3 regions of the Mycobacterium heraklionense genome follow, and region 3 is predicted to be linked to each of the others. Evidence: predicted binding sites of a transcription regulator. Region 3 holds the regulator's gene; each other region holds the start of a gene.
The links. The regulator LexA, encoded in region 3, represses DNA repair genes until DNA is damaged. The targets are predictions, from matches to a motif close to CGAACANNTGTTCG.
Positions count from the first base shown of each region.

Region 1 (8,089 bases), 1.0 Mb from region 3:
GACCTCGTCGTCGGCGCAGAACACCGCCAGGTGGACGTTACCGTCACCGGCGTGTCCGCAGCCGACCACACCGGCACCCGCCGACTGGGCGAATTCTTGTGCCTTGGTGAGGAACTGGTGCATCTCGGCCCGCGGTACCACCACGTCGATGACATCGTGGGCCCCGGCGGCCTTGGCCGTCCAGAACGCTTTCTCGCGGGCTTCGATCAGGGCGTGCGCTGAATTACCCTCCAGCACATAGACATCAATGGCCCCCAGCGAGCCCAGCAGTTCGCCCAGCATGGCCACGTCGTCATCGAGGCGCTCACGGTCGCGGTTCTCCACCCCCACCACCAGGTACGCCTCCGCGGTCTCACGCACCGCGTCGGGGATGCCCAGGTTCAGGTTCTGCGAGTAGCTGATCGCGGCCAGGGTGAGTTTGTCGACGTATTCCAGGATCACCGGGTCCACGCCGCTGCGCACCGCCGCCGGCACCGCACGCAGCACCGCGGGCAGATCCGGAAACGGCGCCAACAGCGTGGCGGAGTGCCCAAGGCGGGGGTAGAGCCGAACCGTGACCTCGGTGGCCAGCGCGCACGTGCCCTCGGAGCCGATGATCAGCTGGGTCAGGTCATAACCGGTGGACAGCTTGGTGATTCGGCCGCCGGCGCGGATCAGCTCGCCAGTCGGCAACGCAGCCTGCAGGCCGAGCACGTTGTGCCGCGTGACCCCGTATTTGACCGCGCGCATGCCGCCGGCGTTGGTACCGACGTTTCCGCCGACACTGGCGGACAGTTCGCCCGGGAAGACGGTATACATCAGCCCCGCCTCGGCCGTCGCGGTGTCGAGGTCGGCCAAGGTGACGCCGGGTTGCACCACCGCGACCTGATTGTCGGTGTCGATCTCCAGGATCGCGTTCATCCGCTCGAAGGAGATCAGCAGACCGTCGGGGCACGGCCGCGCGCCCGCGGACATGCCGGTGCCGGATCCGCGGGCGGTCACCGGAACCTTGGCTTCGGTTGCCGCGGCCAGCAGCGCCGCAACCTGCTCGGCGGTCTGTGGGCGGGCGACGTAGCGCGGCGTCACCGGCGCTCCTACCAGCGCCTCGTCATGGGCGTAGTCGGGACCGATCTGCTCGCCGGTCAGCAGTCCGCCTGCTCCGACGATGTCGGCGAACTGCTGTGCGACGCCGGTGTCTTGCGTGGCCATCCGTCCCTACTTCCCAAATCCGGCGTCACGTAGCGCCTGAGCCATCGACCCGCCTGCCGGTGCCGCATCCCGCCGCCCGGCACCGTTGCCGGGACGCCGCCCACGATTCTGCTTGGCGTTGTCACCGCGCGCAGCCGGTTTGGCCGCCGGGCCGCGGGAGGATGTGCCGGGCTTGTCCGCCGGCTTGTCCCCCAGCCGCAGACTGAGCCCGATGCGCTGGCGGTCGACATCGACGTCGACGACCTTCACCTTCACCACCTGGCCGGAACGGACCACCTCGTGCGGGTCGGACACGAAGCGGTCGGCCATGGCCGAGACGTGCACCAGACCGTCCTGGTGCACCCCGATGTCGACGAACGCTCCGAAGGCGGCGACGTTGGTCACCACCCCCTCCAGGACCATGCCCACCTTGAGGTCGGCCACCTTCTCCACGCCCGCGGCGAAGGTCGCCGTCGAGAACGCCGGCCGCGGGTCACGTCCCGGCTTCTCCAACTCGGCGAGGATGTCGGTCACGGTCGGGACCCCGAACCGGTCGTCGGCGAAGTCGCCGGGTTGCAGCGACCGCAGCAATCGTTCGTCGCCGATGATCTCGGCCAGCGACACTCCCGAGCGGTCCAGGATGCGCCGGACCACCGGGTAGGCCTCGGGATGCACCCCCGAGGAGTCCAGCGGGTCGTCACCGTCGCGGATGCGCAGGAAACCGGCGCACTGCTCAAATGCCTTGGGCCCCAGCCGTGGCACGTCGAGCAGGGCGGCCCGGCTGCGGAACGGACCGGTCTGGTCACGGTGCGCCACGATGGCCTCAGCCAGCGACTCCGACACCCCGGACACTTTGGCCAGCAGCGGGGCCGAGGCGGTGTTGAGGTCAACACCCACGGCGTTCACCGCGTCTTCGACCACCGCATCGAGGCTGCGCGCCAGGGTTCCCGGTGTCACGTCGTGCTGGTACTGGCCGACGCCGATGGACTTCGGTTCGATCTTGACCAGCTCGGCCAGCGGATCCTGCAGTCGCCGCGCGATCGACACCGCCCCGCGCAGCGTGACGTCCAGATCGGGTAGCTCATGCGCGGCGTAGGCCGACGCCGAGTACACCGAGGCGCCGGCCTCGCTGACCATCGCCTTGGTCGGTGCGGGAGCACCGGCGGCCTTGAGGTCGGCGATCAGCTCGGCGGCCAGGGCGTCGGTCTCGCGCGACGCGGTGCCGTTGCCGACGGCGATCAGGTCGACGCCGTGCCGGGCCACCAGTGCGGCCAGTGCCGCCTTGGCCTGATCCCACTGCTTCTGCGGCTGGTGCGGGAAGACCGCGCAGGTGTCGACGACCTTGCCGGTGCCGTCGACGACGGCGACCTTCACCCCGGTGCGAAAACCCGGGTCCAACCCGAGCGTGGTGCGGTTGCCCGCCGGTGCGGCCAGCAGCAGGTCTTTGAGGTTCTTGGCGAACACCGCCACCGCGTCCTGCTCGGCGCGTTGCTTTAGGCGCATCCGCGCGTCAACTGCTGCCGAGAACGCCAGCCGGGTGTCCCATGCCCACCGAACGGTGTCTGCCAGCCAGGGCGTCGCGGGGCCGGGGGCCGTCATATCCACACCCAGCGACTTGGCCACCATCGCCTGGTAGGGCTCGTTGTCGCCGCCGTCGAAGGACAGCGCCAGAGCGTCTTCCTTCTCACCCCGCAACACGGCCAGCACCCGGTGCGACGGCATGGTCTCCAGCGCTTCGCTGAACTCGAAATAGTCCCGGAATTTCTGCGCCGCAGCGCTTTTCGCAGCGTCTTCGGAGCGCGGCGCGGTTGTCAGCGAGCCGGACGACCAGAACTTCTCCCGGACCGCGCCCACCAGCTCGGCATCCTCGGCGGCGCGTTCGACCAGGATGGCGCGGGCACCCTCCAGCGCGGCCGCGGCGTCGGCGACCTCCTCGCCGGTGTACTCCGAAGCGAGCTGCTGCGGGTCCAGTGCCGGATCGGCCAGCAGCCGGTCGGCCAGCGGCTCCAGGCCCGACTCCCGCGCGATCTGCGCCTTGGTGCGGCGCTTGGGTTTGTAGGGCAGGTAGATGTCCTCGACGCGAGCCTTGGTGTCGGCCGACAGCAGCGCGTTTCGCAACTCGTCGGTGAGCTTGCCCTGCTCCTCGATCGAGGACAGCACCGCAGCCCGGCGGTCGTCGAGCTCGCGCAGGTAGCGCAGCCGCTCTTCCAGGGTGCGCAGCTGCCCGTCGTCGAGGCTGCCGGTGACCTCTTTGCGGTAGCGGGCGATGAACGGAACCGTCGCCCCCTCGTCGAGCAGCGCGACGGCCGCCGCGACCTGCCGTTCGGCTACTTCCAGTTCGTCGGCAAGGCGGGCGTTCACCGGTTTGAGGGTCAGGTTCGCGGTCACGCCGACGGACCCTACCGAACGCCGCTGACAGTTCCTGGGTGCGGCACGGCGTGCTGGATCACCATCAGCTTGAACAGCGTTGCCGCCAGGCAATTTCGGGTGATTCATCCACAGTTGCCCGGTTCATCCACAGATCACCGTTCGAGCCCCGGTGTTCGCACAAATGTTCGATAACGTGGGGATATGTCTGATCAGGTCCTTCCCCCCGCTGCGGCGGCGCGCGCGGCTATCCGCGCGGATCTGACACTGATCGACGACGCCCAGGCACGGCTGAGGGCGGCCGACACGGACCTGGTCGGCAACGCGTTTCGCGTCGAAATGGCCGAACACCTCGAAACCCAACACCGTGTCAACCGCGGCCTGTCCTACCGCATCTTCGGCGAGATCGCCGACCCTGCCGACGGTCCCGACGACCCCCGGCTACCCGCAGACACCAAGATCGCCGACCTGCTGTGGTCACGCCTGCGCATCACCCGCGCCGAGGTCCGGCGTCGTTTCCGCATCGCTGCCCGCATCCGACCGCGCCGCAAGCTCACCGGACCCCCGACTCCGCCGGAGCTGCCCGACGTCGCCGCCGCGGTCGAGGACGGCCGTATCGGTGATGACCACATCAAATCGGTCACCGCAGCCCTCGACCAGCTACCCGCGCATGTCGCGCCAGCCGACCGGGAGGCCGCCGAACGCACCCTGGTCCGCCACGCCACCGAACAGGACGCTGCCTTCGTCACCATCATGGGTCACGCCATCGCCGATGTCCTCAACCCCGACGGCAACTTCACCGACGAGGACCGAGCGCGCCGCCGCAACCTCGTCCTGGGTCGCCAAGGCCCCGACGGGATGAGCCGGCTATCCGGCTGCATCGACCCCGAAACCCGCGCCTATCTGGAGGCCGTCATGGCCGCAGTACGCCCCGGCCACCGGCGGCCCGGTAACTCTGAAGAGCGCGATACCCGCTCATCGGGACAACGCGACCACGACGCACTCAAGCTCGCGCTGCGCCACAGCATCGAGTCCGGCTCCATGGGCACCCACCGCGGGGTTCCCGTGACCGTCATCGTCACCACAAAACTCGCCGACCTCGACCAGGCGACCCGCGCCATGACCGACCCGGATAGCCCGATGCCGGCTCCGGCCCGTACCGGCGGCGGCAGCCGCCTGCCGATGCGTGATCTGATCCGCATGGCGGCCAACTCGATTCACTACCTCGCGGTGTTCGACAACCACTCCGAGCGGCCGCTGTATCTGGGCCGCAGCAAACGCATCGCCACGCTGGATCACCGGATCATCTGCCACGCTCGCGACCGCGGCTGCACGAGGCCGAACTGCACCGAGCCCGGCTACCACTGCGAAGTTCACCATTCGACCGACTGGGCACACGATGGCCGCACCAACGCCGACGAGCTCTACTTCGCCTGCGGCGGCGACCACGGCGCTGCCACCCGCGGCGACCTCCAGACTCACGTCACCGAGCAAGGCCGACTGGCGTGGACCGACGGCACCGGCCCGCCCCAGATCAACCATCTCCACCACCCTGAGGAACTTCTCGATGACGTCGAAGACCCATAGCGGCGGACTCAAGCGCCGCGGCCCAAACCGCGAGAAGATGGCACCGTGACGACCTACGCCGAGATCCGCAACAACGCGCCGCTCTGGCCGGGTGTGATGGACCGCGCACTGCTCGGCAATCGGCAAGCGCAAGCCGCCCTATACCTGGCCGACATGGCCAAGCGGGGCAAGTGGAGCACGGTGATCCGTGAGCTCGACCGCGGCGATCACGTGGTCGATATCAAGGCGTGGCGGCCGGGAGGCAAGTCCTGGCTGACGGTGCTGCATCAGGCCGGCTGGCACGGCGCGTCCCCGGACGTCGCGTCCTGGCTGATCGAGCGGGGCGCGCTGCGCTCACAACCGGACGCCGCCGGTCGCACCGCCTATGACCTCGCCGTCGAGCACCGGCGGTCGGCCGAACTGCTGGAGGTGCTCCAACCACCGCCGGCGCCGCTGGACCATGACCGGATCGCAGCGCTCAACATCCAGCTCACCGCCGTGATCGACGACCTGATCCAACACCTGTTCCGGGGTGGCGACCTGCGCCAGATGCTCCGCTATCCCCCGGTCGAGGTGCTGCACGAGCTGCCCAGAAGACAACTGTGGTTCCCAGTGCCGTATCTGTGGGGCGGATTCCGGATCGGTCTGCGCGACAACGACATCGAGATGGTCGGCGGCTATCGAGAACTCGACCCGGTCGGTGACGTGCACGTTGCGACGGTCGGCTATCTCATCACACCCGAGGGCCCGTCGCAGGTCTACGAAGGCTATGAATAGCCGCTGATCTCGCGCAACTGTCCCTTCGCGATCTTGCCGCCGGATGAGCGCGGCAACTCGTCGATGACGACAAGGCGTTCCGGCAACAGCTCTTTGGACACCCCGAGTGCCAGCAGGTGCTCGACGAGTTCGGCCAACTCGAGGGTGCCGCCGTCCGCGCGTGCCACCTCGGCGAGTTCGACGTAGACGCAGACCTTCTCGCCGAACACCTCGTCGCGCATCGGCACCGCCGCGGCCACCGCGATCGCCGGATGGGTCATCACCGCGTCTTCGACCTGGGCGGCGCTGATGTTCTTGCCGCCGCGCAGAATGAAATCCGATGTCCGGCCGGTGACGCTCAGATAGCCGTCGGCGTCGATCTCGCAGATGTCCCCCATGCGCATCCAGCCATCGGCGGTGAACAGCTTGTCGTGATCGACGCCGTTCAAGTAGCCGAGGCTGGTGGCCGGCCCCCGGCAGGCGGGCTGCCCACGGCCGGTGTCGGTCACATCGGTGTTTCCGTCCTCGCCGCCGAAGAGCCGGACCGCCATCTCGCCGACGATTCGCCCACCGGTCCGCAACCGCCGCTCCAACGAGTCGTCGAGGGTGGTGGCGCTGAGCACCCCGGTCTCGTTGGAGCCGTAGAACTGCAGGATTTTCGCCCCGGTGAGCTCCTCGAACTCCGCGGCCGGCCGGTAGGGCAACGCCTCCCCGCCGGTGAACACCACCCGCAACGAGCTCAAATCGAACTCGCGGCTGGCCGGATCCGCCATCATCATGGTCAATTGCGTGCTGACACAGCACAATACGGTGACCCGGTGACGTGCTATCGCGGCACAGGTCGCGGCTGCGGTGAAGCGGTCCAGCAGGATCGCCGTAGCGCCGAGGTGAATCGGGGTGGTGTGGCTGGTCCAGAGACCGAAACCGAACGGCGTGGGAATGATCGGCAGGAAGACGTCCCCGGGGCTCAGTTGCCCGTTGGCGACGGCCAGCTGGTGAAAGTAATGCCAGCGATTCTGGGTGTGCACCACGCATTTGGGCAGTCCGGTGGTACCGGAGGTGGAGTTGATCAGGAAGACGTCATCCGGTCCGAGTTGCGGTCCCGGCACACCGATTTCGGCGGCGGTTTGCAGCTCGTCAATGCTCAGCGCTGCGATCTCGAGTCCGGCCGCGGCGGCGTGCCGCTGCTCGTCGGTGATCAGCAGCCGGGCCTGCGAGGCGGCCAGGATCGCGGACACCTCCCGGGTTCCGGCCCGTGCACCAATACCGACCACTACCGCCCCGCACCGCTCGATCGCCACGAACAGCACGTGGATGGCCGCGGAATCGCGATGCCACACCGCGATCCGGTCTCCGGGACGAACCCCGGCACCTGCCAGCCGCGTCGCCAACTCCTGCGCCGCGATGTCGAATTCCGGCCAGGTCAAGCCTGCACCCAGGTAGTCCATATAGGCGTCCCGGGCGGGGAATCTCTGGGCATTGCGGCGCACCGCGTCCGACAGCGTGGTCTGCGACCACCAGCCGACGGCGTGATAGTGGGCGGCCTCGGCGGCGGTGTAAGCCGGTGATTCCCAGTCGATCTCGGGAGACATCGTCGCTCACCGCCTTCGGTCACTCGATATCAGTAGATGTAGTCTTCGCCGCTCGCTCGCACGGTGATGTCGCTGATACTGATACCCCAGGGCTGGTCGATGACGTGCACCACCGCCTCGGCGAGGTCTTCGGGGGTGATCAGCCAGTACCTCACCGAGTCGATGTCGGTCTGCTCGGGGTCCAGGGTGCCCTCGGCGAACGCGGTGACCGACCGCATGTAGCTGTCACCGCGGGAGCCGACGATGCCCATGATCGCCGCGCCGTTGACCACTCCTCTGCCGAGGTTGGTGCCCAGAACCCCGGTCGGCTTGACCGTGGTCACCTTGATTTTTCCCTTCGCCTCGCTGCGCAGCGAGTCCGATAGGACGGTGACCGCGGCCTTGGTCGCGCTGTAGACGCCCGAGCCGGCCACACCGGCGTTGCCGTAGATCGAGGAGATGTTGACGACATGGCCGCGGCCCTGCTCGATCATCTGGTCGTAGACCGCCGAAATGCCGTTCACCACGCCCTTGATGTTGATGTCGATCGCCCGGTGCCAGTGCTGCCAGGCCTTCTCGTGATCGGCGAAATAGGCCAGCGGCATCACACCGGCGTTGTTGACGATGACGTCCACCGCGCCGAAAGTCTGCACCGCGTGTCG
Region 1 covers NZ_CP080997.1:1,913,829-1,921,917, reverse strand. The annotation lists gene K3U94_RS08950 (FAD-binding oxidoreductase) at 1-1,188, opposite strand, end outside; gene K3U94_RS08945 (Tex family protein) at 1,195-3,555, opposite strand; gene K3U94_RS08940 (HNH endonuclease signature motif containing protein) at 3,739-5,121, shown strand; gene K3U94_RS08935 (ankyrin repeat domain-containing protein) at 5,167-5,877, shown strand; gene K3U94_RS08930 (class I adenylate-forming enzyme family protein) at 5,868-7,448, opposite strand; gene K3U94_RS08925 (SDR family oxidoreductase) at 7,478-8,089, opposite strand, start outside.
Region 1: K3U94_RS08940 (HNH endonuclease signature motif containing protein) is a predicted target of LexA. The motif match lies at 3,712-3,725, and genes of this name have one in related genera.

Region 2 (8,089 bases), 850 kb from region 3:
CCGCATGTTCGACATGGTCTCGATCATCGGCGGCATGATCTCGAGCATCCGCGGGATCAGCCGGTCGAGGTTGTCGATGTCAGGCAGGACCTTTTCGAAATCCTCGGTCATCTGGTCGAGGCCGTCCATCACGTCGAAGATCGACCGGATCGACCAGCAGATCGGGATGTCGAAGCAGTGCGGCTCCCAGTAGAAGTAGCTGCGCATCGGGCGCCACATATCGTCGAAGTCGGCGATCGAGTCGCGCATCTTCTGGATGTCGTCGAGCATGCCGTGCATCTTCACGTCCATGCTGTGGGTGGTCACCGACATCTCGCGGGTGACTTCGAGCATCTGCTTCATGCTCTCGATCGAGACCGCCATGTCGTCGCCCATCTTGAGCATGTTCTTCATGCTGTCGAGCTGGTACTTCATGTTCAGCTGCTGGGTGGTGCCCTGCATGCTGATCGCGAACGGGATCGTGGTGTGCTCGATCGGAGTGCCCAGCGGCCGGGTGATGGTCTGCACCCGCCCGATGCCCGATACCTCGAACACGCGCTTGGCGATCCGGTTGATCACCAGGAAGTCGGCCGGGTTGCGCAGGTCGTGGTCGGTCTCGATCATCAGCAGTTCCGGACTCATCCGGGCCTGGGAGAAGTGCCGGTCCGCGGCGGCGTAGCCGATGTTGGCCGGCACATAGCCCGGCAGGTATTGCCGGTCGTTGTAGTTGGTCCGGTACCCCGGCAGGGTGAGCAGCCCGACCAGGCAGACCGCCGTGGTGGCCACCAGCACCGGCCCCGGCCAGCGCACGATCAACGCGCCGATCCGCCGCCAGGTGCGGATCCGCATCGCCCGCTTGGGTTCCAGCATGCCGAAGCGACTGGCCACCGCCACCACCGCGGAGCCGAAGGTGAGCGCCGCGAGGACCACGACCAGCATGCCGATCGCCAGCGGGACGCCCAGCGACCGGAAGTAGGGCAGCCGGGTGAAGTGCAGGCAGAAGGTCGCGCCGGCGATGGTCAGCCCCGAGCCCAGGATCACGTGCGCGGTGCCGTGATACATGGTGTGGAAGGCCGATTCTTTGTCCTCGCCGAGCGCTCGGGCCTCTTGATAGCGGCCCAGCAGGAAGATCGCGTAGTCCGTCGAGGCGGCGATCGCCAACGTCACCAGCAGGTTCACCGCGAACGTCGACAGGCCGATGATGTTGTAGTAGGCCAACACGGCCACCACGCCGCGGGCAGCGCTCAGCTCGAAGACCACCATGCCCAGCACCAACAGCACCGTGCCGATGGAGCGGTAGATGGACAGCAGCATCGTGATGATCACCACGAATGTCAGCGCGGTGATGATCTTCAGGCTCTTGTCGCCGGCGATGTGCTGATCGGCGTTGAGGGCGGCCCCACCGGTGACGTAGGCGTGCACCCCCTCGGGTGCGGGGGTGTCGGCGATGATCTGCTGGACGGCCTCGACCGACTCGTTGGCCAGGGTCTCGCCCATGTTGCCGGCCAGATACACCTGAACGTAGGCGGCCTTGCCGTCCGGGCTCTGCGATCCCGCCGCGGTCAGCGGGTCGCTCCAGAAGTCCTGGATGTGCTCGACGTGGGTGTGGTCGGCCTCCATCTTGGCGACCAGTTGGTCGTAATACTTATGTGCGTCGTCGCCGAGCGGCTGGTCGCCTTCGAGCACCACCATCGCCGAGCTGTCCGATTTGAACTCGTCGAACACCTTGCCGATGCGCATCATCGCGATCATCGACGGAGCGTCGCGGGGGGCCATCGACACCGCGCGCATCTTCCCGACCTCGTCGAGTTGCGGCACGACGACATTCACCAGAACGGTGATCGCCAACCAGGCCAAGATGATGGGCACCGCGAGCCGGCGGATCCACGCCGGGATACCGCCGCGCTTGGGCGGCGGCTGCGTGGCCGGCAGCGTGTCGGTCGGGGTCTCGTCGCTGGTGTGTTTGCTCATGCGGATTTCACAATGCAGAAGGTCTGGGCGCTCACGGGGCCGGTGGCGATTCTTTCTTCTTTGATGACGCCGTCGATGGTGACCCGGCAGCCGATGGTGGCGCCGTCACCTTGGGCGACGATGTTGGGGCTCACCGCCGGGTTGGTGGTCGACAGGGTCAGCGACCACGGCAGGCTGGCGCCGTCGATGCGCTGCGGCGTGGCGTCGAGGTCCAGGTAGTTGATGTCGGCGTAGGTGCCGTCCGGGCTGAAGATGTCGTAGACCACGACCTTGGGGTGGAACGGCTTGGTGTCCTCGAACGGGGTCGATCCTGAGCCGCTGTCGTCGGCTCCGAAGAAGCCGCGGACTCGTTGCACGGTGAACCCCCCTACCGCAACGACGATGACGATGAGCAGGGGTAACCACGCGCGTCTGAGAGCGCCGAACATGAAAGCAGTGGCCCTTTCGCATCGTGCCGGAACTGACACAGATTAGTGCATCAAAGTTCTTTTTCACACCCATCCCAGACTTGTTCGTACGTATGTTCGATAGCCTGGGAGGCGTGGGCTGGGGTAATGGGCCGCCGAGCTGGGCGGAAATGGAACGTGTTCTCGATGGTAAGCCTCGTCACACCGGTGCTGCCGCCGGTGTATCGGCGGATCACGGCCCGTCGTCTCCGCAGGTCGAGCCGTTCCGGCCGGCTGGGCGAACAGTGTCTTTTCCGCCCTACGCCGAGTTGCATGCGCACTCGGCGTACAGCTTTCTGGACGGGGCCAGCAACCCCCAAGAGCTGGTCGCCGAGGCCGCCCGGCTGGGCCTGCGGGCGATCGCGCTGACCGATCACAACGGTTTGTACGGGGTGGTGCGGTTCGCCGAGGCGGCCGCCGAGCTGGCCGCCGCGGGCCTGGAGATAGGCACCGTGTTCGGCGCCGAGTTATCGCTGGGGCCCCTCCTTTCCAAGGCCCGTACCGATGACCCGGACCCGCCCGGCCCGCACCTGCTGGTGCTGGCCCGCGGCCCGGAGGGCTACCGGCGGTTGTCGCGGCAGATCGCCGCCGCGCACTTGGCCGGCGAAAAGGGCAGGCCGCGTTTCGATCTGGATGCGCTGACCGAGGCCGCGGGCGGGCACTGGCACATCCTGACCGGCTGTCGTAAGGGCCACGTCCGCCAGGCGCTGACCACCGGCGGCCCGGATGCGGCCGCCGCCGCGCTGGCCGACCTGGTGGACCGGTTCGGGGCGGCGCGGGTCAGCGTGGAGCTGACCCGGCACTCCGATCCGTGCGATGACGAGCGCAACGCGGCGCTGGCCGCCCTGGCGCCCCGGTTCGGGGTGGGGCTGGTGGCCACCACCGGCGCGCATTTCGCCCGGCCGGAGCAGGGCCGGCTGGCAATGGCGATGGGGGCGATCCGGGCCCGGCAGTCTTTGGATGCCGCCGCCGGCCGGCTGGCTCCGCTGGGCGGCTCGCATCTGCGGTCCGGTGCGGAGATGGCCCGGTTGTTCGCGCAGTATCCCGAGACGGTCCCGGCCGCGGCCGAACTCGGTGAGCAGTGCGCCTTCGCACTGCGGCTCATCGCCCCGCAGCTGCCGCCCTTCCAGGTGCCGGCCGGGCATACCGAGGACAGCTGGCTGCGCCGGTTGACCCTGGCCGGCGCCGCGGAACGTTACGGGCCGCCGGACCGAGGGCCGTTGGCCCGCAAAGCCTACGCGCAGATCGAGCATGAACTGAATGTCATTGCCACGTTGGGGTTTCCGGGCTATTTCCTGGTGGTGCACGACATCACCCGGTTCTGCCGGCGCAGTGACATCCTGTGCCAGGGCCGGGGATCGGCGGCCAACTCCGCGGTCTGCTATGCCCTCGGTGTCACCGCGGTGGATCCGGTCGGCAATGGGCTGCTGTTCGAGCGGTTCCTGTCGTCGGAACGCGACGAGCCTCCCGACATCGACATCGACATCGAGTCGGACCGGCGCGAAGAGGTCATCCAGTATGTCTACGAGCGCTACGGGCGGGACTACACCGCCCAGGTCGCCAACGTCATCACCTACCGGGGCCGCAGCGCGGTGCGCGACATGGCCCGGGCGCTGGGCTATTCACCGGGGCAGCAGGACGCTTGGAGCAAACAGGTCGGCCGGTGGCACGGGGTGGCGGAATCCTCCGACACCGAAGGCATTCCCGAAGCGGTGATCGACTTGGCGACCCAGATCGCCGACCTGCCTCGGCACCTGGGGATCCACTCCGGCGGCATGGTGATCTGTGACCGCCCGATCGCCGATGTGTGCCCGGTGGAGTGGGCACGCATGGCGGGGCGCAGCGTGCTGCAGTGGGACAAAGACGACTGTGCGGCAATCGGTCTGGTGAAGTTCGACCTGCTCGGGCTGGGCATGCTCTCGGCGCTGCACTACATGAAAGATCTGGTGGCGCAGCATAAGGGTGTCGAGGTGGACTTCGCCCGAATCGATCTGTCCGAGCCCGCGGTGTACGAGATGCTGACGAGGGCGGATTCCGTCGGGGTGTTTCAGGTGGAGTCGCGCGCCCAGATGGCCACCCTGCCGCGGTTGAAGCCCGACAAGTTCTACGACCTGGTGGTGGAGGTTGCGCTGATCCGCCCGGGACCGATCCAGGGCGGCTCGGTGCACCCCTACATCCAGCGGCGCAATGACCACAACAATCCGGACCGGGTCGACTACGAGCACGAGTCGATGAAACCTGCGCTGCGCAAGACGTTGGGGGTGCCGCTGTTTCAGGAACAGCTGATGCAACTCGCCGTCGACTGTGCGGGGTTCTCGCCGGCCGAAGCCGACCAGCTGCGCCGTGCCATGGGTTCCAAACGGTCCACCGAGCGGATGCGGCAGCTGCGCACCCGGTTCTACGACGGCATGGCCGAGTGTCACGGCATCACCGGTGCGGTGGCCGACCGGATCTACGAAAAGCTGGAAGCCTTCGCCAATTACGGCTTTCCCGAGAGTCACGCGATGAGCTTCGCGTCGCTGGTGTTCTACTCTGCCTGGTTCAAGCTGCACCACCCGGCGGCATTCTGCGCCGGGCTGCTGCGGGCGCAGCCGATGGGTTTTTACTCGCCGCAGTCACTGGTGGCCGATGCCCGCCGGCACGGAGTCCTCGTGCACGGTCCGGACGTCAACGCCAGCCTGGCGCACGCCACGCTGGCCGAAGCCGGAACGCAGGTCCGGATCGGACTGGGCGTCGTCCGTGGTGTCGGTGTCGATCTTGCCGAGCGGCTGGTGGCCGACCGCGAAGCTCATGGCCCGTTCGCTTCGCTGCTGGATCTGACTGCCCGGGTTCAGCTTTCAGCGGCGCAGGCCGAGGCGCTGGCGACTGCCGGCGCGTTCGACTGCTTCGGCATGTCGCGCCGCGAGGCGCTGTGGACGGCCGCGGCAGCGGCGGGGCAGCGGCCGGACCGGCTGCCCGGGGTGGGGGTGGCCGGATATGATGGGCGCACTCCAGCACTGCCCGGGATGAGCGCGATCGAGCTGGCCGCCGCCAATGTGTGGGCCACCGGGGTGTCCCCGGACAGCTATCCGACGCAGTTCCTGCGCGCCGATCTCGATGCGCTCGGGGTGATCCCCGCCGACCAGCTGCTGAGCGTGCCCGACGGTACCCGGGTGCTCATCGCCGGGGCGGTGACGCACCGGCAACGGCCGTCGACCGCCCGCGGGGTCACGTTCGTCAACCTCGAGGACGAGACCGGGATGGTCAACGTGCTGTGTACCCCGGGGGTGTGGACGAGGCATCGACGGCTGGCGCAGACCGCGACGGCACTGCTGATCCGCGGGCGGGTGCAGAACGCCAGCGGGGCGGTCACCGTGCTGGCCGATCGGCTGGGCTCCCTTGAGTTGACCGTGAGTTCGCGCTCCCGGGATTTCCGGTAGCCGCGACGGTAACCTCCACCCATGAACCTCAACTTGTCCGCCGACGAAGTCTTGACCACCACGCGATCGGTCCGCAAACGCCTCGATCTCGACAAGCCGGTTCCCCGCGAGGTGCTGATGGAGTGCCTGGAGATCGCCCTGCAAGCCCCCACCGGATCCAATGCTCAGGGTTGGCAGTGGATGTTCGTCACCGACCCGGTCAAGAAGCAGGCGCTCGCCGACATCTACCGCGCCAACGCCCTGCCGTATCTGAACCGGATGAGGCCGGACTACGGCGACGGTGACGTGCGCAGCGAGCGGATGGAGTTCATCAGCGGCTCGGCCAGATATCTGGCCGAGAACCTGCAGGACGTACCGGTGCTGATGATCCCCTGCCTGGAAGGCAAGCCGGAGACCGGGTCGCTGGGGTTCGGCGCATCGTTCTGGGCGTCACTGTTCCCGGCTGCGTGGAGCTACTGCCTGGCGTTGCGCAACCGCGGGCTGGGTTCCTGCTGGACGACGCTGCACCTGTTGGGCGACGGCGAGCAGCAGGCCGCCGAGGTGCTCGGCATCCCCTATGAGGAGTACAGCCAGGGCGGGCTGTTCCCGATCGCCTACACCAAGGGCACCGACTTCAAGCCGGCCAAGCGGCTGCCGGCCGAGCAGGTGGCGCACTTCGACACGTGGTGATCGCAAGCGCGGCAGGGCTCACACCCCGTCGGCGAACCCGTGCTGCCGCCACGCCTCATAGACCGCGACGGCGGCGGCGTTCGACAGGTTCAGTGACCGGCGCCCGGCCAGCATCGGGATGCGCACTCGCGCGGTGATGTGCGGGTCGGCCAGCGTCGCCTCGTCCAGGCCGGTGGGTTCGGGGCCGAACATCAGCACGTCGCCGGGCTCATAGCTCACGTCGGTGTAGGGCGTGTGCGCGCCCGCGGTGAACGCGAATACCCGCGTGGCGCCCAGCGCCTCCCATGCCGCCGGCAGGGACGGGTGCACCCGCACCCAGGCCAGATCGTGATAGTCCAAACCGGCGCGCCGCAGCTTCGGTTCGGCGAGGTCGAAACCCAGGGGTTCCACCAGATGAAGTTCCGCGCCCGTCGCCGCCACCATCCGGATCGCGTTGCCGGTGTTGGGCGGGATGCGGGGCGAATAGAACATCACTTTGAACACAACAGCATCCTCGTATGACGGCGAGCCAAGAAGCGACCAACCTCCGGTCGACGCGCGTATCGGGCAGGCTATGCCTGTCGAAGCCATGCCGGGCCGAGCCGGGGGAACCACGAATCATCGAGCTCAAGAAGTGGCCGTTAAGAACTGAATCCAGGCTTTCGTTTTGAGATGAATTCTCGGGCCGAATCGCGGACCTTGTCCGTGCGCGGTAATCTCGCACCCGAAACCATACCGATCACAAAAAGAATAGGGAATCGAAATACTTTTTGGTAAAGCGTGGGTAGTTGCTCCCATTGCAGCGATGGGACTCTCGGTGGGAGTTTTGACTGCACCCGCAGCACATGCCGATGAGCAGAGCTTCGTTGACGCGTTACGCGAAAATGGTTGGTCGGCCATGAGTTTCGGACCAACAGGTCATCCGCTGGCACCGGGACTCATCACGCGCCCGGACGTGGCAATCGCGGGGGGCCACGACGTGTGCAACCAGCTGCAGTTGGGGTTGACGCCAGATCAGATGGTTGCAACCACGCTGCCAGCTGCTCAGGATAATTATCGGATTTTCATAAACGCCGCGCAGCAGCATTTGTGCTAGCGGCCGACGCCCGTTGTTAGGGCGCGCTTTTTCTTTCTGTGGGCACCAGACCCCGGCTCGTCGGGGTCTGGTGCGCTGTTTATTCGGCTGTCCCGCTGACGTGAAAGTCAGCCCGCGTCTGGCGTGTCGCGATCATCAGCGCGCAGCCGTCCTTTGCCGGTGGCCACCAAAGATGGTTCCGGGGGCCATGCGGTCGATCGCGGCAGCCCGTCGGTCTGTTTGCTCGACCGGAGTTCGCGAAGACACGCGAAGGTCTCGGAAAGTGTTCTGTTCAGTAAAAATTCTGGTCATGCCTGCGGCCGACTGTCATACTCGTCCAATTGCTATGCCGTGAAACACACCGCAACCTGCTGTGCGGGTGCGATGTCCGGAGAGAGTCCGATGAATGAGGCGCAGACGGTGAATTTCAGCCGAGCGGTCGGCGAACCGGCCGCTGACCGGTGACGCTCTTTGACCACCCAGACGGGGTGGACCAGGCCCTGGACGAACCAGCCGAGGGCGGCCACAAGCCCGAGGCCGCGGCGGTCAAA
Region 2 covers NZ_CP080997.1:3,803,227-3,811,315, reverse strand. The annotation lists gene K3U94_RS18060 (MMPL/RND family transporter) at 1-1,950, opposite strand, end outside; gene K3U94_RS18055 (MmpS family transport accessory protein) at 1,947-2,378, opposite strand; gene K3U94_RS18050 (error-prone DNA polymerase) at 2,492-5,815, shown strand; gene K3U94_RS18045 (nitroreductase family protein) at 5,837-6,484, shown strand; gene K3U94_RS18040 (tRNA (cytidine(34)-2'-O)-methyltransferase) at 6,503-6,967, opposite strand; gene K3U94_RS18035 (DUF732 domain-containing protein) at 7,269-7,559, shown strand; gene K3U94_RS18030 (ATP-binding protein) at 8,000-8,089, shown strand, end outside.
Region 2: K3U94_RS18050 (error-prone DNA polymerase) is a predicted target of LexA. The motif match lies at 2,464-2,477, and genes of this name have one in related genera.

Region 3 (8,089 bases):
AGTGTCAGTGTCATGGATTCGAAGCGCGAGTACGACATCATCGTGATCGGTTCAGGTCCAGGGGGGCAGAAGGCGGCCATCGCATCGGCCAAACTCGGTAAGTCGGTCGCGGTGGTCGAACGCGGCCGAATGATCGGTGGCGTCTGCGTGAACACCGGCACCATCCCGTCCAAGACACTGCGCGAGGCGGTGCTGTACCTGACCGGGATGAATCAGCGTGACCTCTACGGCGCCAGCTACCGGGTCAAGGACAAGATCACTCCCGCGGATCTGCTGGCGCGCACCCAGCATGTGATCGGCAAGGAAACCGAGGTGGTGCGCAACCAGCTGATGCGTAACCGGGTCGATCTGCTGCTGGGACACGGCCGGTTCATCGACCCGCACACCATTGTCGTCGACGGTCACGGTGGCGCCGAAAAGACCACTATCACAGGCGATTACATCGTCATCGCCACCGGAACCAAGCCGGTCCGCCCCGCCGGCGTCACGTTCGACGAGGAACGGGTGCTGGACTCCGACGGGATCCTCGACCTGCGATTCATCCCGGCGTCGATGGTGGTCGTGGGCGCCGGCGTGATCGGGATCGAGTACGCCTCGATGTTCGCTGCGCTGGGCACCCGCGTGACGGTGGTGGAGAAACGGGACTCGATGCTGGAATTCTGCGACCCGGAGGTCGTCGAGGCGCTGCGTTTTCACCTGCGCGACCTCGCCGTCACTTTCCGGTTCGGTGAGGAGGTGACCGCTGTCGACGTCAGTTCGAGCGGCACCGTCACCACGTTGGCCAGCGGCAAACAGATTCCCGCCGAGACGGTGATGTACTCGGCCGGGCGCCAAGGCCACACCGCCCACCTCGACCTGGCCAACGCCGGCCTGGCGGCCGACAAACGGGGCCGCATCGTCGTCGACGAGATGTTCCAGACCTCGGTCGACCACATCTACGCGGTCGGTGACGTGATCGGTTTCCCGGCGCTGGCGGCAACGTCGATGGAGCAGGGCCGGCTGGCCGCCTACCACGCGTTCGGCGAACCGACCGACGGGATCACCGACCTGCAGCCGATCGGGATCTACTCGATCCCCGAGGTCTCCTATGTGGGGGCGACCGAATTGGAGCTGACCCGAAGCGCGATCCCCTACGAGGTGGGGGTGGCGCGATACCGGGAGCTGGCCCGCGGCCAGATCGCCGGTGACTCCTACGGAATGCTCAAGCTGCTGGTGTCGACGACCGACCTGTCGCTGCTCGGCGTGCACATCTTCGGCACCAATGCGACCGAGATGGTGCACATCGGCCAGGCCGTCATGGGATGCGGCGGCACGGTGGAATACCTGGTGGACGCGGTGTTCAACTATCCGACGTTCTCCGAGGCATACAAGAACGCCGCACTGGACGTGATGAATAAAATGCGGGCCTTGCAGCAATTCCGCAGTTGAGGCACCATCGGCAGACTTTTTCATCGCTCAGCGAACGCCGCCGGCGCCACGGAATGCCCGCGGTACCCACGTACGTTGTCCACCACATGCGCGCACCGTTTTCGGCGCGCGGCCCCCGGTGGGGGAAAATAGACGGTGCGACCCATTGCGGTCCGCACAATGAGGAGGCAGAAGACCATGGCCGACTACCCGGACAACGGTCCCGACCGGGGCCGGCACTACCAGGCCGACCAGAGCGGCATGTACGAGCTGGAGGTTCCGGCGCCGCAGCTGATGTCGGCGGACGGCGAGGGGCCGGTCCTGATTCACGCGCTGGAGGGTTTCTCCGACGCCGGCCACGCGATCCGGCTGGCCGCCAAGCACCTCAAGAGCAAGCTGGACAGCGAGTTGGTGGCGTCGTTCGCGATCGACGACCTGCTCGACTACCGGTCGCGCCGGCCGCTGATGACGTTCAAGTCCGACCACTTCACCCACTACACCGAGCCCGAGCTCAGCCTGCACGCGTTGCGGGACAGTGCGGGCACCCCGTTTCTGCTGCTGGCGGGCATGGAGCCCGACCTGAAGTGGGAGCGCTTCATCACCGCGGTGCGGCTGCTGGCCGAACAGCTCGGGGTGCGCCGGACCATCGGCTTGGGCACGATCCCGATGGCCGTTCCGCACACCCGGCCGGTGACCCTGACCGCGCATTCCAACAACCGTGAGTTGATCAGCGAATTCACCCCCTGGATCACCGAGGTTCAGGTTCCGGGCAGCGCGTCCAACTTGTTGGAGTACCGGATGGCGCAGCACGGCCATGAGGTCGTCGGCTTCACCGTGCATGTGCCGCATTACGTGGCCCAGACCGACTACCCCGAGGCCGCCGAGGCGCTGCTCAAGCAGGCCGCCCAGACCGGCGCCCTGGAGCTGCCGCTGACCGAGCTCCGCGACGCCGCGGCCGAGATCCGCGCCAAGATCGACCAGCAGGTCGAGGCGAGCGCCGAAGTGGCCCAGGTGGTCACGGCCCTGGAACGCCAGTACGACGCGTTCATCACCGCCCAGGAGAACCGGTCGCTGCTGTCGCGCGACGAGGAACTGCCCAGCGCCGACGAGCTCGGCGCCGAGTTCGAGCGCTTCCTGGCGCAGGAGGCGAAGAAAAACCTCGACGGCGACGACTGAGGTCCGTGCCGCGCGCTACCCGGTTCGACGCAGCGTGGCGGTGAGGTGGTTCTGCGCGGGCTGGCCAACTGCCCCCATGTCCAGCGTGTAAGACAACTCGTCGCCGTCGAGGCGATAGTGGCGGCGAAGCACGGTCACTTCTTTGGCGGTCGGCGCCAGCCCGATCGTCGGTGCCGACATTTGCAGTTCCACGCCATTGGCGGTGACCGTGTAGCTGCCGACCTCGATCTCCGTGATGCCGCTGGGGTGCGCCAGCACCCACTCGATCTGGCCCAGTTGCGGCACCCGCAGGTAGCCGGCTTCAGCATGCAGAGGCAGGCCCTCGACGGGTGACTTGGTCTTCTGGCCGTAGACCAGGAACGGCTTGCCGACGTGTGAGAACACCACCTCTTCGAGGTAGTCGAATGACGCGATCGTGGGATACACCCCGGATCCTCGGCCTGACCAGGTGCCCAACAGCGGGGCCAGCTCCACAAGGTTGGGATGCAACTCGGGTGCCATGCCGCCAGCCTAGTGCGCGGGGGTCGGCCCGCACCGCTCAACTGGTGCTGGGCATCTCGCGGTGTTCGCGCAGGGCCGCGATCTCTCGCTCGAAGTCGGCGGCCGAGGAAAACGACCGGTACACCGAGGCGAATCGCAGATAGGCCACTTCGTCGAGCTCGCGCAGCGGACCCAGAATCGCCAGGCCCACCTCGTGGCTGGGAATCTCCGGCGAACCCGCCGCTCGCACAGCGTCTTCCACCTGCTGCGCCAGCAGGTTCAGCGCGTCGTCATCGACCTGGCGACCCTGGCAGGCCCGGCGCACCCCGCGCATGACCTTCTCACGGCTGAACGGCTCGGTGACGCCACTGCGTTTGACCACCGCCAGCACCGCGGTTTCCACGGTGGAGAAACGGCGGCCGCATTCCGGACAGGAACGACGGCGGCGGATGGCCTGTCCTTCATCGGCTTCGCGGGAATCCACCACCCGGGAGTCTGGATGGCGGCAAAACGGGCAGTGCATTGCCGCTCCTTCGCCGTGCCGGGAACCCAGGCCCTCAGACAGCTGAGGCACCGTGGACCACTGGGACAACTGCGAGCGTACCTGCGCGGGTTGCCCGCGGCGCCCCGCAGTGGCTGCAAGCGGCGACCGAACCGACACTTCGACCTCAGCCCAACGGCGCGATCAGCGTCTGGCCGGCGTCCAGGGCCACCGACTCCAGGCTGTTGAGCTCGCGGATGCGCTCGATGACCTGTCCGGCCGGCGCGTCCGGTGCGACGCGGGCCGCCAGGTGCGCCAAGCTCTCCCCGCTCTGGACGCGCACCACACCGAGCTGGTCGGGCACGGCGGAGGCGCTGCCGGCCGCTGCCGCGCCGAACTGCGCGATCAGCCCGAGCCACACCGTGATCCCGGCCGCGAGAAGGGCCAGCACGACGGTGGTCGCCGGGGTGATGGCCTTGACTGGCTGCGGCCGGTGCGGAGCACGTGACATCAGCACCCCGGAACCGCGGTGGCGTAGCGGGGCGCCTCCCGGGCGCTGCCGGACCAGCCGTGCCGGTTGGGTGCGGATCGGGTACGCGCGACCCGGCGTCCGGGGACCGCGCGGCTGCCGGGCTCGCTCGTACCCGGCCGGCTCGAACGTCGGAGCGATCGTGTCGATGAGCATCATGTGCGGTTCTCCCTCACTCGGCGTCGGCGACCCTGTTCGCTCGACTGTTCGAATACTAATCGATTGTATGTTCGATGTCCGAACATGTGATCGAATCGTTGTCGAAAACATTAGCGAAAGGGTCCGACAAGTCGCCGACCGTTTCGAACGTCCGCGCGACACACCTCGAACACATGTTTGATTAATCGCAGCGATGCGACTAGATTCGCCCCTATGAGTGACAGCAGCAGTAACCCGGCGAGCCCGGACTCAGCGCTCACCGCCCGGCAACGCACGATCCTGAACGTGATCCGCGCTTCGGTGAACGAGCGGGGTTATCCGCCGAGCATCCGCGAGATCGGCGACGCCGTCGGACTGACCTCGACCTCCTCGGTCGCTCACCAGCTGCGCACGCTCGAGCGCAAGGGCTACCTGCGCCGTGACCCCAACCGTCCCCGCGCTGTCGATGTCCGTAGCCAGGAGGACGCGGCCGGCGCCGCTGAGGCCGCGCAGCGGACGGAATTCGCCGGATCCGACGCACTGCCGGAGCCCACTTTCGTTCCGGTTCTGGGCCGGATCGCGGCCGGCGGGCCGATCCTGGCCGAGGAAGCCGTCGAGGATATCTTCCCGCTCCCCCGCGAGCTGGTCGGTGAAGGTGAACTGTTCTTGCTGAAGGTGGTCGGCGAATCGATGGTGGACGCCGCGATCTGCGACGGCGACTGGGTCGTGGTGCGCCAGCAGAACGTCGCCGACAACGGCGACATCGTGGCCGCCATGATCGATGGCGAGGCGACTGTCAAGACGTTCAAACGCACCGGCGGCCAGGTCTGGCTGATGCCGCACAACCCCATTTTCGATCCCATTCCCGGTAACGACGCGGTGGTGCTGGGCAAGGTCGTGACCGTCATCCGCAAGATCTGACCAACACCGGAGATCCGCTGGCCTACACGGGGATCAAGGTTTTTCCGCGGCTGTCAGTACGAGTGCCGCGCCGCGGCGCTCAGCCGGCCCTGGTGAAGCCGTTGAGCCGCGCCGCGTCCTCGGTGGCGAACCAGATCTCGGCGAGGGTGTCGTCATACAGGGCGTTCTGCGGCGTGTAGTAGAGCCCCGAGCCGATGTTCGCCTTGATCGGGTAGCCGGTCGGCTGCTGGTACGGGTCGTCCAGCGGCAGGTGCATCACCGGATGTACCGATTCGTCCATGCCGAACGTGCGCGTGTCCGCACTACCGCCGAAGGTGCGCGTGTCCGCACCACCGCCGAACCTGCGGGGCTCCGCGACAGAGCCGAACCCGCGCGGGTCCGGCCCGGCACCGCCGTGGCCCACGGCATGCCGACCGGTGCCGAAATCTTCTTCGGTCACCACCCGGGTGGGCGCGGTGTCGGCGTCGTCATCGTCGTCGGCTTCCGGCTCGGACTCGTGCTCGCCGTAGTGCAGCCACGGCGCATCCGGGATCGACGAAACCGGCAGCTCGGGCTCGGACGCATACGGCGACGCGCCATAGCGGCTCGGCAACCGGACCGTGCCCTCGTGCTCGCGGTGGTCCTCGCGCCGGTCGTGGTGGGCCCACTGCTCGTCATCGTCGTCGTAGTCGTCGGCGACCGGAGCCGGCACCGCGACCGGAGCGCCCGGCAGCACCGCGGCCGGCCGGCGCCGCTGCCACCACATCGCGGCCCCGGCGAGCGCGCCCAGCACCGCCAGTACCACGACCGGGATCAGCACCCACAGCCAGTTCCAGTGCGTCTCTTTGGCGACGCCGGTCGATGTGGCCTTACTGCCGTCAGGCAGGTTGGTCCCGGGAATCTGCAGGCCCGACAGCGATTGCGCCAGGTCGGCCGGTTCCGTGCTGAACGTGTTGGTGGCCTGGTTCCAGGCGATCGATCCGCCGGTGAACTTCTGCGACACCACGTCACCGTCGACGGTCTGGTCACCCACCGGGGCGCCCAGCTTTCCAGACGCGCCGTCGAGCTTGTCCCAGGCCGCCTTCATCGCGCTGCGCACCACGAAGGCGCCGTTGTCGGGGCTGAAGAAGATCACCGGCTCGTCGTCGGCGGCGAACGAGTTGAACTTGCTGCCTGCGATGGCTCCGTCAGCCGTGCTGGTGATCGGGAAGCCCAGATCGCTGCCGGCCGGCCCGCCCAGCGACTCGTATTTGGCCAGCACGTCGCCTTCGACCGCGTTGGCTCCGGTGACCGGGCTGAAATAGACCTTGCCGTGGGCGAAGTCCTGGCCCGCGCCGCCGTTGTCGCCTATCGCGTACTGGCCGCCCTGCTTGGCCCCCAGCGCTCCGGCGGGACCGCCGGCGGTTCGCCAGGTCTGGTCGATGGCCGCTGTCGGGTCGACCTGGGCCTGTAGATCGGCCAGCTGCGCCGCCAGCTCGGGCGGAACCGTGGTGAAAGTCCTGGTCGCGCTGTCGAAGGACAGTGTCCCGGCGCTGAACTTCTGGGTGACGACGGCGCCGTCGTAGCTCTCGTCCTCGACCGGCACGCCGAGCGCACCGGTAGAGCTGCCCAGCTTGTCCCAGCCGGCGTTGATCGGTCCGCGCACCACATGAGCGCCGTGCTCGGGCGTCCAGAAGATCACCGGGTTGTCGGCGCCGGACAGGATGGCCACCCGACTGCCGGGGACCAGCCCGGGCACTTCGTCGCTGCTGGGGAATCCGAGGCCGTTGTCCGCCGCGCCGCCCAGCGCCTCGTACTTGTCCAGGATCGCGCCGTAGAGCGCCTTGGCGCCGGTTTCGGGCGTGAAGAAGACGGTGCCACCGGCGAAGTCCTGGGCGAACCCGACGCCGGCCGGGTGCACATCCCCCTTGGGGGCGCCCAGCGGCGATCCGTCGCCGCCGGCCGCCTGCCATGCCGCCGTGATGGCGTCGTGGGCATCGCTGTCGGGCGTCGCCGCGGCGGTCTGCACCGACAAGAGCACGGTGACCGTCGCTGCCAGGCCGAGCGCCATGCGCACCGCCGTCTTGCCGAACCGATCTTTCCGACTAGTCACCAGCCCTCCCAGGCATCATTATCGACGTTATCGACGCAAATGTTTCCGGCATAGACTTTCCCGCAATCGGCCCGTGTTTCGAAGCCAAGTCATCGATATTGCGGAAACAGATACCCACCCGATGCTGAAATGATGCGAAAGCCGGCGCCCGGAACGGAACGAGGGGCGCTACCAAACCTGCAGGTAGCGCCCCTTGCAGCACCCAGTTGGGCGCCGTAATCGTTCCCGGTTGCCTCGGCTAGACGCCGAGGCTGCGGCCGATGATCTCTTTCATGATCTCGGTGGTGCCGCCGTAAATGGTCTGAACGCGGGCATCCAGATAAGCCCGCGCGACCGGGTATTCGCGCATGTAGCCGTATCCGCCGTGCAGCTGCAGGCAGCGGTCGATCAGGTGCACCTGCTTCTCGGTGGAGTACCACTTGGCCATCGCTGCCTGCTCCACCGTCAGCTTCTTATCCAGGTGCAGCTTGATGAACTCGTCGACCATCATCCGCACCACGGTTGCCTCGGTGGCCAGCTCGGCCAGCAGGAACCGGCTGTTCTGGAAGCTGCCGATCGGCTTGCCGAACGCTTTACGTTCCTTGGTGTACTGGATCGTCTGCTCCAAGACCGCCTCCATGGCGCCGGCGGCCATGATCGCGATCGAGATCCGTTCCTGCGGCAGGTTCTGCATCAGGTAGATGAAGCCCATGCCCTCCTGGCCGAGCAGGTTCTCCACCGGGACGTGCACGTCGGTGAACGACAGCTCGGCGGTGTCCTGGGCGTCCAAACCGATCTTGTCCAGGTGCCGGCCCCGTTCGAAGCCCTCCATCCCGCGCTCGACCACCAGCAGGGAGAACCCCTGCGCGCCCTTGTCGGGGTCGGTCTGGGCGACCACGATCACCAG
Region 3 covers NZ_CP080997.1:2,958,019-2,966,107, forward strand. The annotation lists gene sthA (Si-specific NAD(P)(+) transhydrogenase) at 13-1,428, shown strand; gene K3U94_RS13900 (proteasome assembly chaperone family protein) at 1,606-2,583, shown strand; gene K3U94_RS13905 (peroxynitrite isomerase) at 2,599-3,084, opposite strand; gene nrdR (transcriptional regulator NrdR) at 3,122-3,586, opposite strand; gene K3U94_RS13915 (LysM peptidoglycan-binding domain-containing protein) at 3,732-4,232, opposite strand; gene lexA (transcriptional repressor LexA) at 4,446-5,132, shown strand; gene K3U94_RS13925 (LGFP repeat-containing protein) at 5,212-7,203, opposite strand; gene K3U94_RS13930 (acyl-CoA dehydrogenase family protein) at 7,442-8,089, opposite strand, start outside.